2 regions of the Virgibacillus kekensis genome follow, and region 1 is predicted to be linked to the other one. Evidence: riboswitches for the same ligand, from Rfam matches in the RefSeq annotation. Region 1 holds a riboswitch; the other holds the start of a gene.
What was found. Region 1 has a riboswitch for cyclic di-GMP ahead of folE (GTP cyclohydrolase I FolE). Riboswitches for the same ligand answer to the same signal wherever they lie in the genome.
Positions count from the first base shown of each region.

Region 2: another riboswitch for cyclic di-GMP. It lies ahead of ACFO3D_RS00490 (prepilin-type N-terminal cleavage/methylation domain-containing protein); the one in region 1 lies ahead of folE (GTP cyclohydrolase I FolE).

Region 1 covers NZ_JBHSFU010000004.1:366,928-375,096, reverse strand. Annotated here, with positions in the region: gene ACFO3D_RS06140 (LutB/LldF family L-lactate oxidation iron-sulfur protein) at 1-254, shown strand, start outside; gene ACFO3D_RS06135 (LutC/YkgG family protein) at 247-960, shown strand; cyclic di-GMP riboswitch class I at 1,255-1,338, shown strand; gene folE (GTP cyclohydrolase I FolE) at 1,521-2,096, shown strand; gene ACFO3D_RS06125 (6-carboxytetrahydropterin synthase) at 2,114-2,920, shown strand; gene ACFO3D_RS06120 (SDR family oxidoreductase) at 2,933-3,646, shown strand; gene ACFO3D_RS06115 (ATP-binding protein) at 3,664-4,584, shown strand; gene ACFO3D_RS06110 (alpha/beta hydrolase) at 4,586-5,650, shown strand; gene ACFO3D_RS06105 (acyl carrier protein) at 5,640-5,867, shown strand; gene ACFO3D_RS06100 (class I adenylate-forming enzyme family protein) at 5,872-7,338, shown strand; gene ACFO3D_RS06095 (methyl-accepting chemotaxis protein) at 7,331-8,169, shown strand, end outside.
Region 2 covers NZ_JBHSFU010000001.1:94,735-102,903, forward strand. Annotated here, with positions in the region: gene ACFO3D_RS00455 (YtpI family protein) at 237-527, shown strand; gene ACFO3D_RS00460 (DRTGG domain-containing protein) at 637-1,944, opposite strand; gene ACFO3D_RS00465 (hypothetical protein) at 2,023-2,244, opposite strand; gene ACFO3D_RS00470 (hypothetical protein) at 2,324-2,857, opposite strand; gene ACFO3D_RS00475 (hypothetical protein) at 2,850-3,389, opposite strand; gene pilM (type IV pilus biogenesis protein PilM) at 3,405-4,313, opposite strand; gene ACFO3D_RS00485 (prepilin peptidase) at 4,326-5,078, opposite strand; gene ACFO3D_RS00490 (prepilin-type N-terminal cleavage/methylation domain-containing protein) at 5,155-5,523, opposite strand; cyclic di-GMP riboswitch class II at 5,540-5,623, opposite strand; gene ACFO3D_RS00495 (type II secretion system F family protein) at 5,667-6,866, opposite strand; gene ACFO3D_RS00500 (type IV pilus twitching motility protein PilT) at 6,870-7,910, opposite strand; gene ACFO3D_RS00505 (GspE/PulE family protein) at 7,923-8,169, opposite strand, start outside.

The DNA.
Region 1 (8,169 bases):
AAAAGAAGGGCGAATTGGCAGAACGGCTTGCAATGCAGGCGTTTGAAAAAATAACCAGTTCAGCCGGGTTATTCCGGATTGCAACGAAAATGGCACCACTTTTGGCAACCCCTTTTGTCAGAAATGGAAAAGTTACGAATGGGCCTGGACCGTTAAAGGCGTGGACGGAAATTCGCGATTTTCCTGCCCCTGCCAATGAACGATTCAGGGATTGGTTCAAGAAACGAGAAAAAGGTGGGAGCAATCATGCCTAAAGGAGAGATCGTGAACAGGGAAACGTTTTTGGATAATATAGCTTCAAACCTGGGCCGAGCACGAAGGACAAATGAGGTGGTTCGCCCAGATTGGAATAACCAGATGCAATGGAAAGTTCTATCGGATCATACAGTAGATGAGTTGGTGGATGTCCTTGAAAAACAGTGTAAATCCATACACACTGACTTATACCGGACCACTCAGGCAGAGCTTGGAAGCGTATTGGCTAAAGTAGTGGAGGCGTATGGCGGGAAAACTGTCGTGACTAGCATGGATACCCGTTTCGATGAATATCAGCTGACAGAGGAATTTACATCGTGGGATGGGATTGCAATTGAACAATGGGATTCTACGAGGCCGGAAGCGAGTATCCGTCTTGCGGAAAGAGCTGATGTTGGAATAACTTTCAGCGATATTACACTAGCTGAGTCAGGAACAGTAATTTTATTCAGTGATGAAGGAAAGGGACGTTCGGTAAGTCTGCTTCCGTCAACTTACATTGCGGTTATCCCAAAAAGCACCATTGTGCCAAGGCTTACACAAGCCACTAGGCGAATCCATCAGCGAGTTGAAGCGGGAGAAGGAGTTCCAACGTGTATTAATTTCATCAGCGGACCCAGCAACAGTGCCGACATCGAGATGAATCTGGTGGTCGGCGTGCACGGTCCGATAAAAACCACATATATAGTCGTCGATGACCAGTAAAGAGCGGGACAGCGGGGACAGGCACCAAGTGGGACACGGTGCCTGTCCCCGTTGTCCCTTTTTATAAAAAATATTTGGTTTGGTATTGAATTATGGTGAATTTTGTCGATAAATAAGGAAAGGTTAATTTTTTCCTGGATTTATTTCAGTTTTTATAAGTGTGAGCATTATGACAAGGGTTTACAACAGTGTGTGTGCTACTTACTATAGTGTTTTTTTAATCAGGTAATAGTTATATTTATCTATTAATTTACATAGAAAAGGTAAAACGTTAAAACTACTAGGTATTATAACCTACGATAATAGCAAACTCATTGAAAAATGAGGACGCAAAGCCACGGGTCTAAGGTCTATGACTATGACAGCCGGGTTTCCGAAAAGGTTGGTAACAACTTAAAAATGCAGAACAGAAAATATTCTGCCGATTTAAGCCCACCATTCTTTGGTGGGCTTTTTTTACTATCAGAATAGATACGTTTGTGGAAGATACTATTAGAAAAATTCGACGAACCTAATGTCGAGTTTTTCTAATAGCCTAAAGAATTTTGGAGGATGAGAAAATGGTTGGAAAGACGCTGGAAAAGGGAATTTTAGAGGAGTATGTTCGCGGGATACTGGAAGTCATAGGAGAAGACCCGTGTCGAGAGGGATTGCTTGAGACACCTAAGCGTGTTGCCAAAATGTACAGGGAAGTATTTGCCGGGATAGGGGTTGCTCCTGAAACAGCATTGACAACAACTTTTGACGCGGAGGGTTATGAAGGGATGATCGTGGTGAAGGATATCGATTATTACACTTTCTGTGAACATCACTTAATTCCGTTCTTTGGCAAAGTCCATATCGGATACATTCCGGATAAACAAATCGTAGGACTTAGTAAATTTGCCAGACTTGTTGAATTGACCGCACAACGACCACAGGTGCAGGAACGTATGACTGATCAGATTGCAAAAGCAATTTCAAATGTCCTTCAGCCTAAAGGAGTCATGGTGAAACTTGCGGGTCAGCACTTATGCATGTGTGCGCGGGGTGTGAAAAAGCCTGGTTCATCAACGGTGACTTCCGTTAAAAAGGGAGCTTTTTTGGAAAGCGAGTCTTTGGTGCGTGAATTCGAAAGTAATATAGCTAACAGCTGATAAGGGAGGAAACAGGAATGCTTTATTTATCGCGCAGAGTCGATTTCTCTGCTATGCATAGTTACCGTATTGATGATTGGAGTGAGGACCAGAACTTTAAAGTTTTCGGTCCATTCAGCAACCAGCATGGACACGGTCATGATTATCAGCTGGAAGTGATGGTTAAGGGAGATCTTGTGGAAAAGGCAGGAATAGTTGTAAACACGGTAGACATCAAACGGATTGTAGGCGGCTTCGTTGAAGAGGAGCTTGATGGTAAGTACTTAAATATGGAACATGATTATTTCAAAAAGAACATTCCGACAACAGAAAACATAGTTACGTACTTATGGGATATGCTGGGACCTAAACTGGAAAATTGTACGTTACATCGATTGAAATTACATGAGAATTCTCACTTGTATGCAGAGAAAGGGGAAGAAGACTTGGTTACGTTAACGAGAAAGTATCACTTCAGCGCGGCGCACAGACTTCACAGTGAACAATTGACAGAGGAAGAGAACACAAGGTTGTTCGGTAAGTGCAATAATCCGTTTGGCCATGGTCACAACTATTATCTGGAAGTGTCCGTACAGGGGGAGCCCGATCCGGTTACTGGAATGATCACCGATCTGGATGACCTGGATAACACGGTGGAGTCGGTTGTTCTAAGTGAATTCGACCACAAGCACTTGAATCTGGACACCAAGTGGTTCGCTGGTCTAAACCCAACGTCTGAAGTGGTGGCAAAAGTGATCTATAACATGTTGAAACCGCTGTTGCCGAATCTTCACAAAATCGGTTTATGGGAGACTGAGAAAAATTACTTCGAGTACGCAGGTTAAGGGGTCGATTTTATGGATTTATCACATTTGAAAAATAAGGTTATTGTCATTACCGGAGCAAGCCGTGGGATCGGAAGAGCAATGGCAGAACTTCTTGCAAACTGGGAAGTAAAGCTTGTACTTGGGGCAAGAGATACCGAGCAATTGGCAAAAGATTTTAGCGGGCAGGATAATGTTCTATCCATCCAGTTGGATGTTCGAGACGAAACCTCCGTAAAACAGTTTGTTACCGGGGCGATTACGCAATTTGGCAGTGTCGACGTATTGATCAATGCAGCAGGAGTCGGGAAGTTTTCCAGTATTCTCGATTCGGCTACCGAAGACTTCGACGATATGGTGGCAGTTAATCTTCGGGGCACCTATTTAACGTGCAAGTACTTTGGAAGAGTCATGAAGGAACACAGGGGCGGTCAAATCCTGAATCTGGTTTCAATCGCAGGGACCACTGCTTTGCCTGGTAATGCCGGATATTCCTCCTCGAAATTTGGTGTTTATGGTTTTACCAAAGTACTGCAGGCAGAGCTCCGCAGGGAAGGAATCAGAGTAACTTCGGTTATCCCCGGAGCTATAGCCAGCTCGTTTTGGGATGGAATTGATTCGAAGCCGCCTGTTTCGCAAATGATTCCATTGCAGTCCATCACAGAACATTTAGCATTTCTAATGAGTCAACCGGAGAACTCGGTGGTGGATGAAATAACCATCATGCCTCCTGGTGGTATTTTGTAAGAGGGGAGGGTGAACGGATGAAGACTTTTCTTTCAAAAATTCTCCCCGGTTCGTCTGAGAAGGTTGAAGAAAAGGTAGTAGAATACCATCCGAAACTTACTCATATTTCCTCTTATCAAATGGTGGAGGATAGGGCGCTGACTGGCTGGGTTGCTTCCCGTCTGGCTCATGCAATGGGGTTCGACGAGAAAGATAGAGAAGCACTGTTCTTTCTGGCGTTCACAGCCAGGTCGCTTGATGACATGGAAAATGAATCGATAAAAGAACTGATGATAATAGCACAGTCGGCGGTAAAGTGGATACGGACAAATTCAGTAATAGAAGAAGAGTTGAATCAGGTATCTTCCACAGTTACTTCGAAAGAAATTTTATCCAGAGTACTGAACGATATTCAGTCAGATGTCAATCATTTAAATGTCTCATCGAACGAAACAGATAAGAAATGGGAAGTTTACCGTGATGTTATTTATGCTGCCACCCATGGACAATTCCTGCTGATTAAAAAATGCGAGATAGCCCGCTATACGAAAGGTAAAGTGTTATGTGAAGCAGATATTGCTGAACGTAATGATATAGCAAAAGCTAGGAATATGGCAAAGGAATGCCTGACAGCACATGGGCTTAAATCTACTAAAATAACAAGTTATAATTTGATCATTTCTGAAGCGGTAACGAATTTGTTGAAACATGCTACCGGCGGCAAAATGACTGTTTACAAAGAGGACAACCTGGTATGCGTCCTGGTTGAGGATAAAGGGCCGGGGTTTCCGCTGAAGATTTTGCCTAAGACAACGTTGATGGCCGGATTTTCTACCAAGGAATCCCTTGGTCAGGGGTTTACCCTCATGATGAAAATGGCTAATCAGGTAGTATTGGAAACGTCCTCGTCCGGTTCCACTTTAATATTGGTACTTAACGCAGGTGAGGAGGGAATATAAGATGATTGAGCAGACAAATGCCTTGCTGACAATCCAGAAATCACTATTGGCTGCACGACTATTTGATGGGTTCTGGGATCGGTGGATTGCACACGGAATATTATTTTCTGAAACAGCAGGAGTTCGAAATTGTTTAAAAAACGTAACGAAATGGGAGGATTCTTTCCGGAATACAGCCGATCAGCACTACGAACAGGCGACGCTATACCAGCGAACAGGGGCTGTCCGGACTGCTGAAGAGTTATATAGATTATCGAGTCTTTATTATAACCTCATTCATTGGATTTACCCCGATCGCACAATAGAAAAAATAGATTGGTTGAAGAAGGCAACCGAAGCTACCGAACGAGCTGACCTCCTTTCAGCGATTCCAAGGGTTAGAGAATCTGTCACTGTGGATGGATTCAAATGTCCGGGGAGAATCAGAGTCCCGGCAAGCCCTAAAGGTTGTATTTTCATTATTAACCCAATTGATTCCACAAAAGAAGAACTGTATACCTATGAAATACAGTTTGTTGAAGCAGATTACATCACAGTCAGTTTTGATGGGCCTGGCCAGGGGGAAGCTTTTACGCTCAATGGGTTAACGGCCACAACAAAAAGGTGGGAGCAGTTCCTTGGTAAGGTCATTGATCTAACGCACGATATGTTCCCTGATTTGCCAATCCACTTATTCGGCACGAGCTCAGGGGCTTCGTGGGCTATCCATGGAAGTCTTAATCCAAAAGTGTATAGTTCGGTGGCAGTAAGTCCGCCGCTCGCAAGTAACGGTCCTATGCCACATTATTTTGGCGAGCGAATCAATTTCATTTCGAGCGAAGGAGCAATAGTATCGCCAATTACCAAACGATCAGATTATCCTTCCGTCCTTTTATTTCACGGAGCGAAGGATGTAATGGTGAACACCGCTGATATTCATGATTTCTATCAACGTCTTCCTGAGCCAAAGCAATTGGTGGAGTACAGTGATGAGGGACACTGCTGCAACTTCAAGCTCGAAGAAGTACGTCGGTTGGCTGTTGAGTGGTTTAGTTCTAAAGGGGAGAGAAAGCGGGATGCAATTTGAACAATTCGTTGATGTGATTTCGGACATTACACACCTGCCAGCAGAAAATATAACAGCCGAATCCAGTTTTCGGAATGACCTGGGGATTGATTCGCTAAATCTGGTCAATTTATTTATTCAGTTGTCGGAAGAGACAGGGATCGGTTTTGAACAATTGGTACGTGCAGATGACGTGGAAACAGTAGGAAGCGTTTATAAAATTTTGGAGAAGAGATGATTAAATGAAAACAGTAATAGATACACTTTTTGATCGTGACAGTGGCAAGGCAGTTCTTGCAACCTTCAACGGAAATTATACGGCTGAAGCTATGAAAGAGAAGGTGCATTATTATGAGGAAATACTTAAGGATCAGGAACTCAGTCAGAAGAAAGTAGGCTTGCTTGTTCCAATGATAGATTCCTATCTGGCGCTGTTTTTGGCAGTAAATAAGCTTGGTGGAACAGTAATTCCGTTAAGCTGGCAATTCAGACAAGAAGATTTAACAAACGTTCTGGATTATCTGGATCCCCATATTGTATTCACGGTGGAGGTACATAATGGATTTGCATTTGGTGATGCAGTTCAGACATGGGCAGAATCCACTAATAGAGAAACGGTGGTATATACTGCTGCTTCCAGTAATGAATGGGCTCGGCAGACGTATAAAGGTGAGACCAAGCCATTGGAACAGAACGATATTCCAATCATCGTCTGTTCTTCCGGAAGTACAGGGACGCCTAAAGGGCTAATCTGCCAGCCTGACTTTGTGGATGCTCTTTACCGGGTATTACCGGAACTTACCGATTTTCAGCCGGAAGACAGCGTGCTTTTAATTGCGCCTCCAACAAGTTCAGCAGGTCTGGCGTTTTTCCTGTACGGGATCTACAGTGGGGCAACAGTTGCTTTTGCGGAAAGCTTTGACTTCAAAAAAATGACGAATCTGGTCAGGGACAATAAGTGTAATAAGATAATCGGCACACCTTCCATTTTTAAGGCGATTTTTCAGATTGCCAAGGAACTTGATCCCGAAATATTGAAAAACATGAAGCTTGTTGGTCTTGCTGGAGAGAAGATAACTACAGACTATAAGGATCAATTTGAATTTATGGATGATTGTACATTTACCAGCATGTATGGAAATACCGAAGCGGGTGTTATTGGACAGAGTGTTCTAGAAGATAAAGTTGAATTTACGCTTCTAAAAGAAACTCGTCATAAAATTAAAGATGGTGAATTGCTGATTAAATCTCCAACCTCGTTTGGCGGTTATTATAAGAACCCTGAACTGACAAAGGAATTATTTGATGAGAATGGTTGGATTTTCACAGGGGATATGGTCCGCGAGACTGAGCCAGGTAAATTCGAAATGATCGGTCGTAAAAGAGATATTATTAAAAAAGGTGGCCAGCAGGTCGTTCCTGCCGAAGTGGAAAAAATTCTTGTTCAATACTCTAAGGTGAAGCAGGCAGTAGTATTAGGCGCCCCGCATGATGTATTTGGTGAACAGATCGTTGGATTTATAGTACCCAGCGGTGAATTGGATCTGAAAGACCTTTCCTACTTTTGCGCACAAAGAATTGCCGGTTATAAAGTTCCTGATCACCTCAAGGTTCTTTCTGAAATTCCGGTCTCACAGGGAAAGGTTGATAAAGTCACCCTCCGCAAGATGTTCATGGAAAACAGAACGGAGGAACCTGTAAGTGGGTAAAAAACAATCGTTACGGCGTCAATTTATTTTAAGAATGTTTATTATTTTATTGAGCATTACCGTGATTACCGGAATCATTCAGGTTTATTATCTTAATAAGCAAGTTTCTGAGAATGTTGAACGGGAAGCTTCAATGATTGGAAATAGCATCGAGCAGGGGATTGTGGAAACAGATATGGCTGCACGAGCGATCGAGCGTCAGATTGATTACAAACTTGAAGTTATAACCAATCAGATCAGTGAACAGTTGCCGGATAGCGTGGATGCTATTACGACAGAGCAGTTAATTCAATTAAGAGACCAGACGAATATAGCTGGAATTGATATTTTTTCATATGATGAGGAGAATATCGTATCTGTTACAAAGTCAACGGAACCCGATGAAATTGGTTTCACGCTAAAAGGTGTTAATGATGCCTATTATGCCACGTTTGTCGAGATTCTGGAGGGAAATATACCCGATTTACAGGATCAGGTGAGCTATCAGAACGGCAATACACTGGTGTTCTATACCGCGCAGTCGGGTTCGCGAGAAGAGCCGAAGTTCTTTAAATATGGTTACCAGAAAGAACCTGGAACAGATTATTTTATCAGTACTTTTATCGAAGCAAATGAAGTAAATCAATTCACCCAGGAAGTTGGTCCAGAATCCTGGATTGATAAAGTATCCAGTGAACATGAGTACGCGAAAGAAATTGCTGTACTGGATCCAAAGGTGTTCGCTGATCCAAGTCTTGCGGAAAAAATGTACCCGCCTTTACAGAAGGTGATTTACGGTCAATACAGTTTGAAGACCGATGAGGAAATACTGATAGGAATGGTTGAGAACCC
Region 2 (8,169 bases), on a different contig from region 1:
TGAATAATCGACGGTGCGGAAAAAAACACCGTAGTCATCCAACGAAGAAAATTCATTTTCACGCTCACCAATCACGTAGCCGGGAGGGATAAAAAGCAAGAAAATTCATGTGAACGACCTTCATAAGTTAGTATTTAATGTATTTTAGCAAACACTGCTTCCCAGATATTTTCTCTTTTCTATCATATAAAAACAAGCTACAATAGTAAGAGATAAAAAACTTAGGAGTAGATTAAATGATTATTTTTCCAATTATTATCGCAATCTCCCTTGTACTCTATGTATACTATAAAGTTGCGATTCTTAAGAATAAAGACCCACTGACACAAGCATATTTTAACGCAAAATCGCGCATATGTCTTGGAAGTCTGATTTTCTTTTTTGGTATAAACCAATACATATTCTATGAGACAAGATTTTCCCTGTTTATTGGTATTGTCTTTTTGATTATTGGGGGATTAAATTTAAACCGGGGATTTAAAGAGGTCAAACACTACAGAAGCGAGTGGAGACGCCTTAATACCTGATAGGTGAAGCTGACTAACTGATTAGTCAGCTTTTTTTGTTTGCGCGGCAACGCTGATTTATTTGCTACGAGCCGGGACTGTTTTTACGTTCGCTTAAGCTTTTTAGTTATCACCTATCTATCAGCTGGGCCATCAGCAGCCCTTTTCCGACCATCTTTTTATCAAAGTAAACTTCTATATCAATCTTGGCATACATCCGGCCGCTTTCAAGCACCTTTGGTTTAATTGTTAACTTACTATCTATCTGGACAGGTTTTATAAAATACACAGTCAGATTCTCGACAACGAGGTCACCTTTTTTATAGTGTCTCAACAGCCTGCTGCTTGCTTCAGTCATAAGTGCTGTAAATACCCCATTGGACAGTGTACCTAGCTGATTGGTCATCTGTGGTGTGACCTGTGCAAGAAATACGGTTGAATCTTCTTCTAGCGCCTGAATGTTACGTGAGACAATATCATCAATTGTTTCACCAATTTGTGGCTGCCGCTGAATTTGCTGAAGTGCCTTCAGGACATCCTGACGGGAAACAACCCCAAGCAGCTGCTGGGAAGGATCTACTACCGGCACTACTTCTATCCCTTCCCAAACCATCATGTGGGCAACATAGGCAAGTGAGGTTCGCCCCTGTACGACAATTGGGTTTCGTGTCATAACTTTTTCTACTAGGATGTCCCGGTCTTTACCAAGGACATCTTTAGACGTAATCATTCCTGTTACCCGCTCTTTTTCGTCCATCACAGGATAACGGGTGTGGGATGATTGCTCACTTAGCTCATACCAGCGGTGCAGGGGATCTTTAGCATAAAGATAAAAGGATTTATCATATGGTGTAAAGATATCGCCGACAGAGACTATTTCCTTTTTGATCAGTTGATCGTAAATTGCTCTGTTAATCATTGCTGCAACCGTAAAGGTATCATAGCTGGTCGACATGATTGGCAACTGTTTTTCATCTGCCAGCTGTTTAATCTCCTCGGAAGTATCAAAGCCACCTGTTATCAGGACAGCCGCACCCTCGTTTAGTGCTAGCTCATGGGCTTTTACACGGTTGCCCACGATAAGAAGCGACGCTGCTTCTGTATAACGCATCATCGCATCAAGCTGCATAGCGCCGATAACAAACTTGTTCAGTGTCTTATGAAGTCCTTCCCGTCCTCCAAGGACTTGTCCATCGACAATATTAATTACTTCAGCGTATGTCAGCCGTTCAAAGTTTTCTTTTTTCTTCCGCTCAATACGGATAGTCCCAACTCGTTCAATCGTGCTGACCAACCCTTGGTTTTCAGCATCCTTTATTGCACGGTACGCCGTTCCCTCACTTACATTGAGCGTTTTGGCAATTTGCCTGACAGAGATTTTATGACCAATCTCCAATGATATTATGTGCTGCAGAATCTGCTCGTGTTTCGTTGCCATACCGTTCACCGACTTTCAACTGTACTAGTCTTATTATGTACAGACTATTATACAGTTGATACAGCAAAACCTCAATATCTATGCCCTTTTTCGGACCCCTGTCCTATCCTGTTCCATAACTGGAGGTGGGGTCATACGCAAAAGTGTTGCAAAATTTGCTCCGACTACAAGCAAAAGGAACACCAACCATACACCCCAGAAAATCAATTCAGCCTGTGTTGCAGCCCCTGGAATCATTGGCCAGGCTGTATAGAGAAAAAATCCAGCTAAAAGTAAACGTAAAATTGCGTAATGACGCATGTCTATCCCTCCTCAAAATATCTTATGAGGAATCAGGTGAAATAAGAACTTTCTACGCTTCTGATACTAGAAAGAGCAGTTACTCTGTATAAAAAAATCTGAAAGTGAGTGTAAGACCAACATTTTTCTCTTTCTGCTGGATATTTATCGTCTCAATCTGGATTAGCCGATCAGCAGCACGAAGCCCTTCCATAAAACGATTGATATTCATAAGCGAACGTGATGAAGCATCCAGCAAATAAGTCACTTCCTGGAAAGTTGATTCCTTATTTTGCTGCTGTCCAGTAAGTTTGATCCCAGATTCTAAGTAGTCGATTGTCACATTAGCTGTCCCGGCAATTTTTTGTAGTTCCAGCAAGACATCGTCGGTTTTCTTATCAGCAGGTACTTTTGCGCGGACCTTTTTCACATTTTTATCTTCATTTTTTTCATTCACTTTAGTTGAAAGCCGCTCATACTGCTTTTTATATAATCCTAATTGTTTATCAAGTGAATTAACTTCAGTTTTCATTGGTGTTATAAACAGAAGGTATAATCCTAAATATAGAATAACCAACGCAATTATGACACCTGTAACCATGTACAAATTCTTTCTGGTGAATCCCTTAATCACGTTCGGCCAACTCCTTCCCCAACGCCTGCGTATCAGGCGTGACTGTCAGAGTCGCATGGTAGAATTCACCGGTTCTTACAACACTCGTTAACTGAATATCATTGATGTAAACCTGGTCCCCCATTGTACCGATATACTTAGCTATTTGTTCAAGTTCTGGAAATTTGGCCATCACTACAAGTTTCTTTTTTGAGGAATCATAGTTAATTAGTTGCCCGGGATTCTCCAGTAAACCAGTTACCTTTTTATAAAGGGTCAGGTTGTCTGGAAGAGCCGACTCCATGTCCGCAATATTTTTCTTAAGCTGATAAATATTTATTGCTTCTCTATCTGAATCCTGCTGGTTGATAAGCTTAGACTCTATCTCTGCCAATGCCAACTGTTTATTGTCAGTATCGGTTTGATATGTAACTTTCTGATAGAAAAAAATAGCAGTTAAGAGCACAAGGAAGATTATTAACAGGGCAACAGTAATAAGGTTAGTAGCAGTCTTTTTAGGTTGTTTTTCAAGGAAATTAATTTCTGTATTCATAACTACCACCCTTTTTTAATCAGGTTTTATTGACAGACCAAGAACATCGGTATATTTTTCTGCGAACTTTTCATGATTGAATGTATAAACGGGTAACGGAACAGTATCGATAAGTTGTTCTTTAGCCTCATTTAGGAAAGAGAAATCACCGGATAGCAACAACTGATTAATTCTGGATTCACCTTTTGTTATGGAGTACTGATAAAAATCGATGATCCTGTTAATTTCAATAAGATGCTCGCTGATAATCTGCATGGCATACTCTTCTGTCAGTTCCTCTTTACTAGTTTCTACCTTCATATATCGGGTAAAAATAGCTTTATGCTGCTGAAAGGCAGTTAGCACAAGGGAATCCTCATTCCAGTGAATTAGCAATACATGATTTTCCCCCGGCTGAACTGCATTTTTAAAATAATACCGGTAAACAGATAATGACGTAAGATCGGCGCCTGTTGGTTTCAATCCCGCATCCTCAAAAGACACTTCAAAGGCATGCAGTTTATCCTTTGGGTAAGCAAACAGCAATGCATCCCGACTTTCCCCGTTTGCCTCCAGAAACTCGGTAGCGATCGCTGGATTAGCAAATGGCAGATAAAAACTGTTGCCAAGCTGTGTTCTAATATACCCCGAAGACTCCTCCTGGGTCAGCGCAGAAGGGATTTGGACCTTTCTTATTACGACGGTATCATCCGGAATGGCAAAGTGGAGCTTTTTCCGTTTCCATTTGTGGGTTTGGACAAGATCCTCAATTATTTTATAGAAAGCAGATTTGTCCACAATTGTACCGTCCTTAATAGTACCAGCAGGTAGTGTAATCTCCCCATGCGATGTAATCCCCTCGGTTGAAGGGTTCTTACTATACGCGTATCTTAAGACCTTGTTTGTTATCACGATATTAACTCTGCCCTGATTTAAAAAGTTCATTGTGTCACCTGCCTAACTGAAATTAAAATACCAATCTATCAAAAAATCACCGTAAAAATATGTAATGATCGTACCAACAACTATGTAGGGACCAAAGGGGACCGGCTGTTTTCGGCTAATTATTTTTAATGAAAGCAATGCTATTCCAATAATGGCTCCAATCATACAAGAGAGAAAGAAGGCCAACAGAACTTCTTTTACTCCGAGAACCAGACCTATAACTCCAAATAGTTTCATATCTCCGCCGCCCATCCCGCCTCGGCTTATAAGAATAATAACTGCAATAACAAGAGCACCGGTTAAACATCCTGCTGCCGCTGACCACCATGGATCAAAGGGAACGATCACTCGCATAATGAGGAGTAACGGAAAGAAGAACAGCAAAACCTTATTAGGGATAAGCATATACTTTATATCTGTAACCAAAATAATTATTAGCATGGACATCAGGAGAATTGCGGTAACCAGCTCAGGATTGAATCCGATTTTAACATAACTTATTGCAAATAAAACGCCGGTTAATAGTTCGATTGCTGGGTATATGTATGAGATGCTCGCTTTACAGTGTCGGCATTTAGCCCCCTGGATTGCATAGGAGAGAAGCGGGATATTTTCATACCATGTAAGCTGATGTTTGCAGTTCAGACAAATTGATCTATCGTTTGCAAATGGAATATTTTTTGGAAGGCGTAATCCTACTACGTTGAAGAATGAGCCGAAAATCAGGCCCATGAGGAAGAAAAAGAATGTTAGAAGGGTTTCCATGGTTGTTGCTCCTTGATAAAAATATAGTAAATTTTAAGAAAACGCCCTGCAGCATTGAAGCAAGGCGTTGTTATCATTATTGAATGAATTCAAATTCCGCACTACCATTATCCAGAATAGTTACTTTTACTTTTTTTGATTCATCATAAGGTTTATCTGTACCTGGAACGTCTGGTATTTCTTCTAAATATCCTTCGTCGTGTAGTGTTTTTAAAGAATACTCATCGCTAGCAGATTCTACGCCACTAACATGAGCCAACCTAGCAGCATTCTCAAACAACTCAGCATTCGCCTGTTCTGCTTTTGTCTCTGAATCACTGATTACATTCCCTACCGCCGGTACCGCAATCGCCAAAATAATAGCAAGAATAGCAATCACAGCAAGTAGTTCCACCAGGGTAAAACCTTTTTCTTTTTTCACCAGCTTCTTTATACTTCTTAACATAAATACCGCTCCCTTATATGTATTCGGCCGGTTGCACTACTCACTCCCGTCTGCCAAAGTGCCCAAATAGAGGCAGACGTTCACCGTATCCTACTTTTTTCCTACTTTCATTATAATATATTCATAGATAGATATCTACAAGATTATTGAATATTTTCAAATAATGAAAACATCGGTATGACCACCGCGGTTATTATCCCACCTACTAGAACAGTCAGGATGATTATCATAAGCGGTTCAATCAATGTCTTAATCCGTGCTGACAACTGCTCAACTTCTTCTTCATAAAAATCAGCAGCTTTCTTTAACATCTGATCTAGCGTTCCTGTCTTTTCTCCAATTTGTATCATCTGGACAACCAGTGCTGGAAAAGCCCAGTGACCCATCATTGGCGTTGTCAGAGATTCGCCCTGCTCCAGAGAACGTCTGGACTTAATCAAAACTTCCCGGATAACACGGTTTCCCACAACTTTTTCAGTAATTTCTACTGATTGCAAAATTGGCACGGAACTGTTGGCAAGCGTGCTTAGCGTCTGTGTCATTCGGACAAGTGCACCCTTATGGACAAGAATACCGAGGAACGGAAACTTCATTCGAATTCTGTCTATCCGAAAAGCGAAAGCCTCTTTTTGGATAAGATACCTATAGATAGCTACACAAAGGATTCCAACGATAACCAACACCCACCAGAACGAACCGACCCATTCACTTAGATTAAGCACAAATTTTGTGTACGGCGGTATTTCTTCCCCAAAAGAATTAAACATACCAACAAATCTTGGCACAATATATACCAACAGAAAAATACTCAGTAACATTGTTACAATGCCTACCACTGACGGATACATCAAAGCCGAAACGATTCGTTGCTTATTCCGGTACTCTCGTTCGTAGTAGTCCGCCATCTCGCTTAGAATTTCATCCAGCTTACCGCTTGCCTCCCCTGCGCGTATCATATTGACAAGGAGCTCAGGAAACACTTTGGGGTGCCGCTTTGCTGCAGTTGACAAAGCCTGTCCTTGGTCGAGCTGTTTATCAATATCAACCAAAGCCTTTTTAAGCACTTTATTCTCTGTTTGCTTGATCATTGTTTTAGTGGAATCAGAAATTGAGATACCGGCATGGATTAATGTAGCATACTGCCTAAGGAAAATAACAAAGTCTTTCACCTTTACTTTTTGGGATAAATTAATGTCTTTGTTCCATGGTTTCGTTTCTGTCAGCTCTACAATAATCAAACCTTTTTGCTCCAGCTCATTTAGAGCTATCTGCCGGGTATCTGCATCAATTTTCCCTCTGATTTTTTGTCCAGCATTATTTCTTCCACTGTATTGGTAATTCATGTCCTACATGCCTCTTTCCTGCATGAAAGGTGACGCTGTTTCATACGTGATTATATCCTGTTGTAAGAGACGTTTCAAATCCATTTCCAACGTGTGCATTCCTTGTTCTTTAGATGTTTGCAGCACATTCTGGATTTGATAAAGCTTGTCATTGCGAATCAGATTTTTAACCGCATTCGTGTTCATTAAAATCTCAGTTGCTATATTGCGGCCTTTATTATGTTTAGTAATCAGTAATCGCTGGGAAACTACGGCTTTCAGTATTGTCGCCAACTGGATACGAATTTGAGTTTGCTGCGCCGGTGGAAACACATCAATTATGCGTTCAATCGTCGAGACTGCATCCGAAGTATGTAACGTACCAAGCACAAGGTGTCCAGTTTCAGCAGCGGTAATGGCAGTTGCTATCGTTTCTAGATCCCGCATTTCTCCCAACAAAATAACATCAGGGTCCTGACGCAAACTCCCCCGTAAGCCATCGGCAAAACTGGTTGTATCAAATCCAACCTCCCGCTGGTCGATGATAGAGTGCTGATGACTATGGATATATTCAATGGGATCTTCAAGTGTAATAATATGCCGGCGCATTGTCTTATTCATATAGTCAATCATCGAGGCAAGCGTTGTGCTCTTGCCGCTCCCGGTCGGTCCCGTAACCAAAACGAGTCCCTGTTGATAATTAACAATCTGCCTCGTAATGGCAGGTAAGTCTAAATCCTCCATTGAAGGAATTGTGGTAGGAACAATCCGGATTGCGAGCGATAATTCTCCGCGCTGATAAAATGTGTTTATCCTGAATCTGGACAACCCACTAATCCCATACGAGAAATCAAGCTCCCGATTTTTTTCAAGCTTACTCCAAAGCTGTTCAGGAATGATTTCCTTTACAATTTGTCTAGTGAAGTCAGGTGCAAGCTTTTCGCCTGGCTGTTCAATCAATTGACCATTAACCCTGAAGATGGGAGCTTTCCCGATTGTTAAATGCACATCCGACGCTTTTTGGTGAAATGCCTCCCTCAACCATTTATCAAATTGTTCTTTCATAGAAATCTCTCCTTACAGACTGATTGAGACCTGCATGATCTCCTCTATAGTTGTCAGACCTGCCCTCACCTTCTCAAGCCCATCCTCCATAAGAAATGCCATACCTTGTTCTTCGGCATAATCCCTGATTTCTTTTAATGGCCTATTATTCAGCAACATACTTCGGATTGTTTCATCAATCACAAGTACTTCATGAACTGCCAGTCGGCTACGGTATCCACGCTGATGGCAGCTGCTGCATCCTTCACCAAAATATATA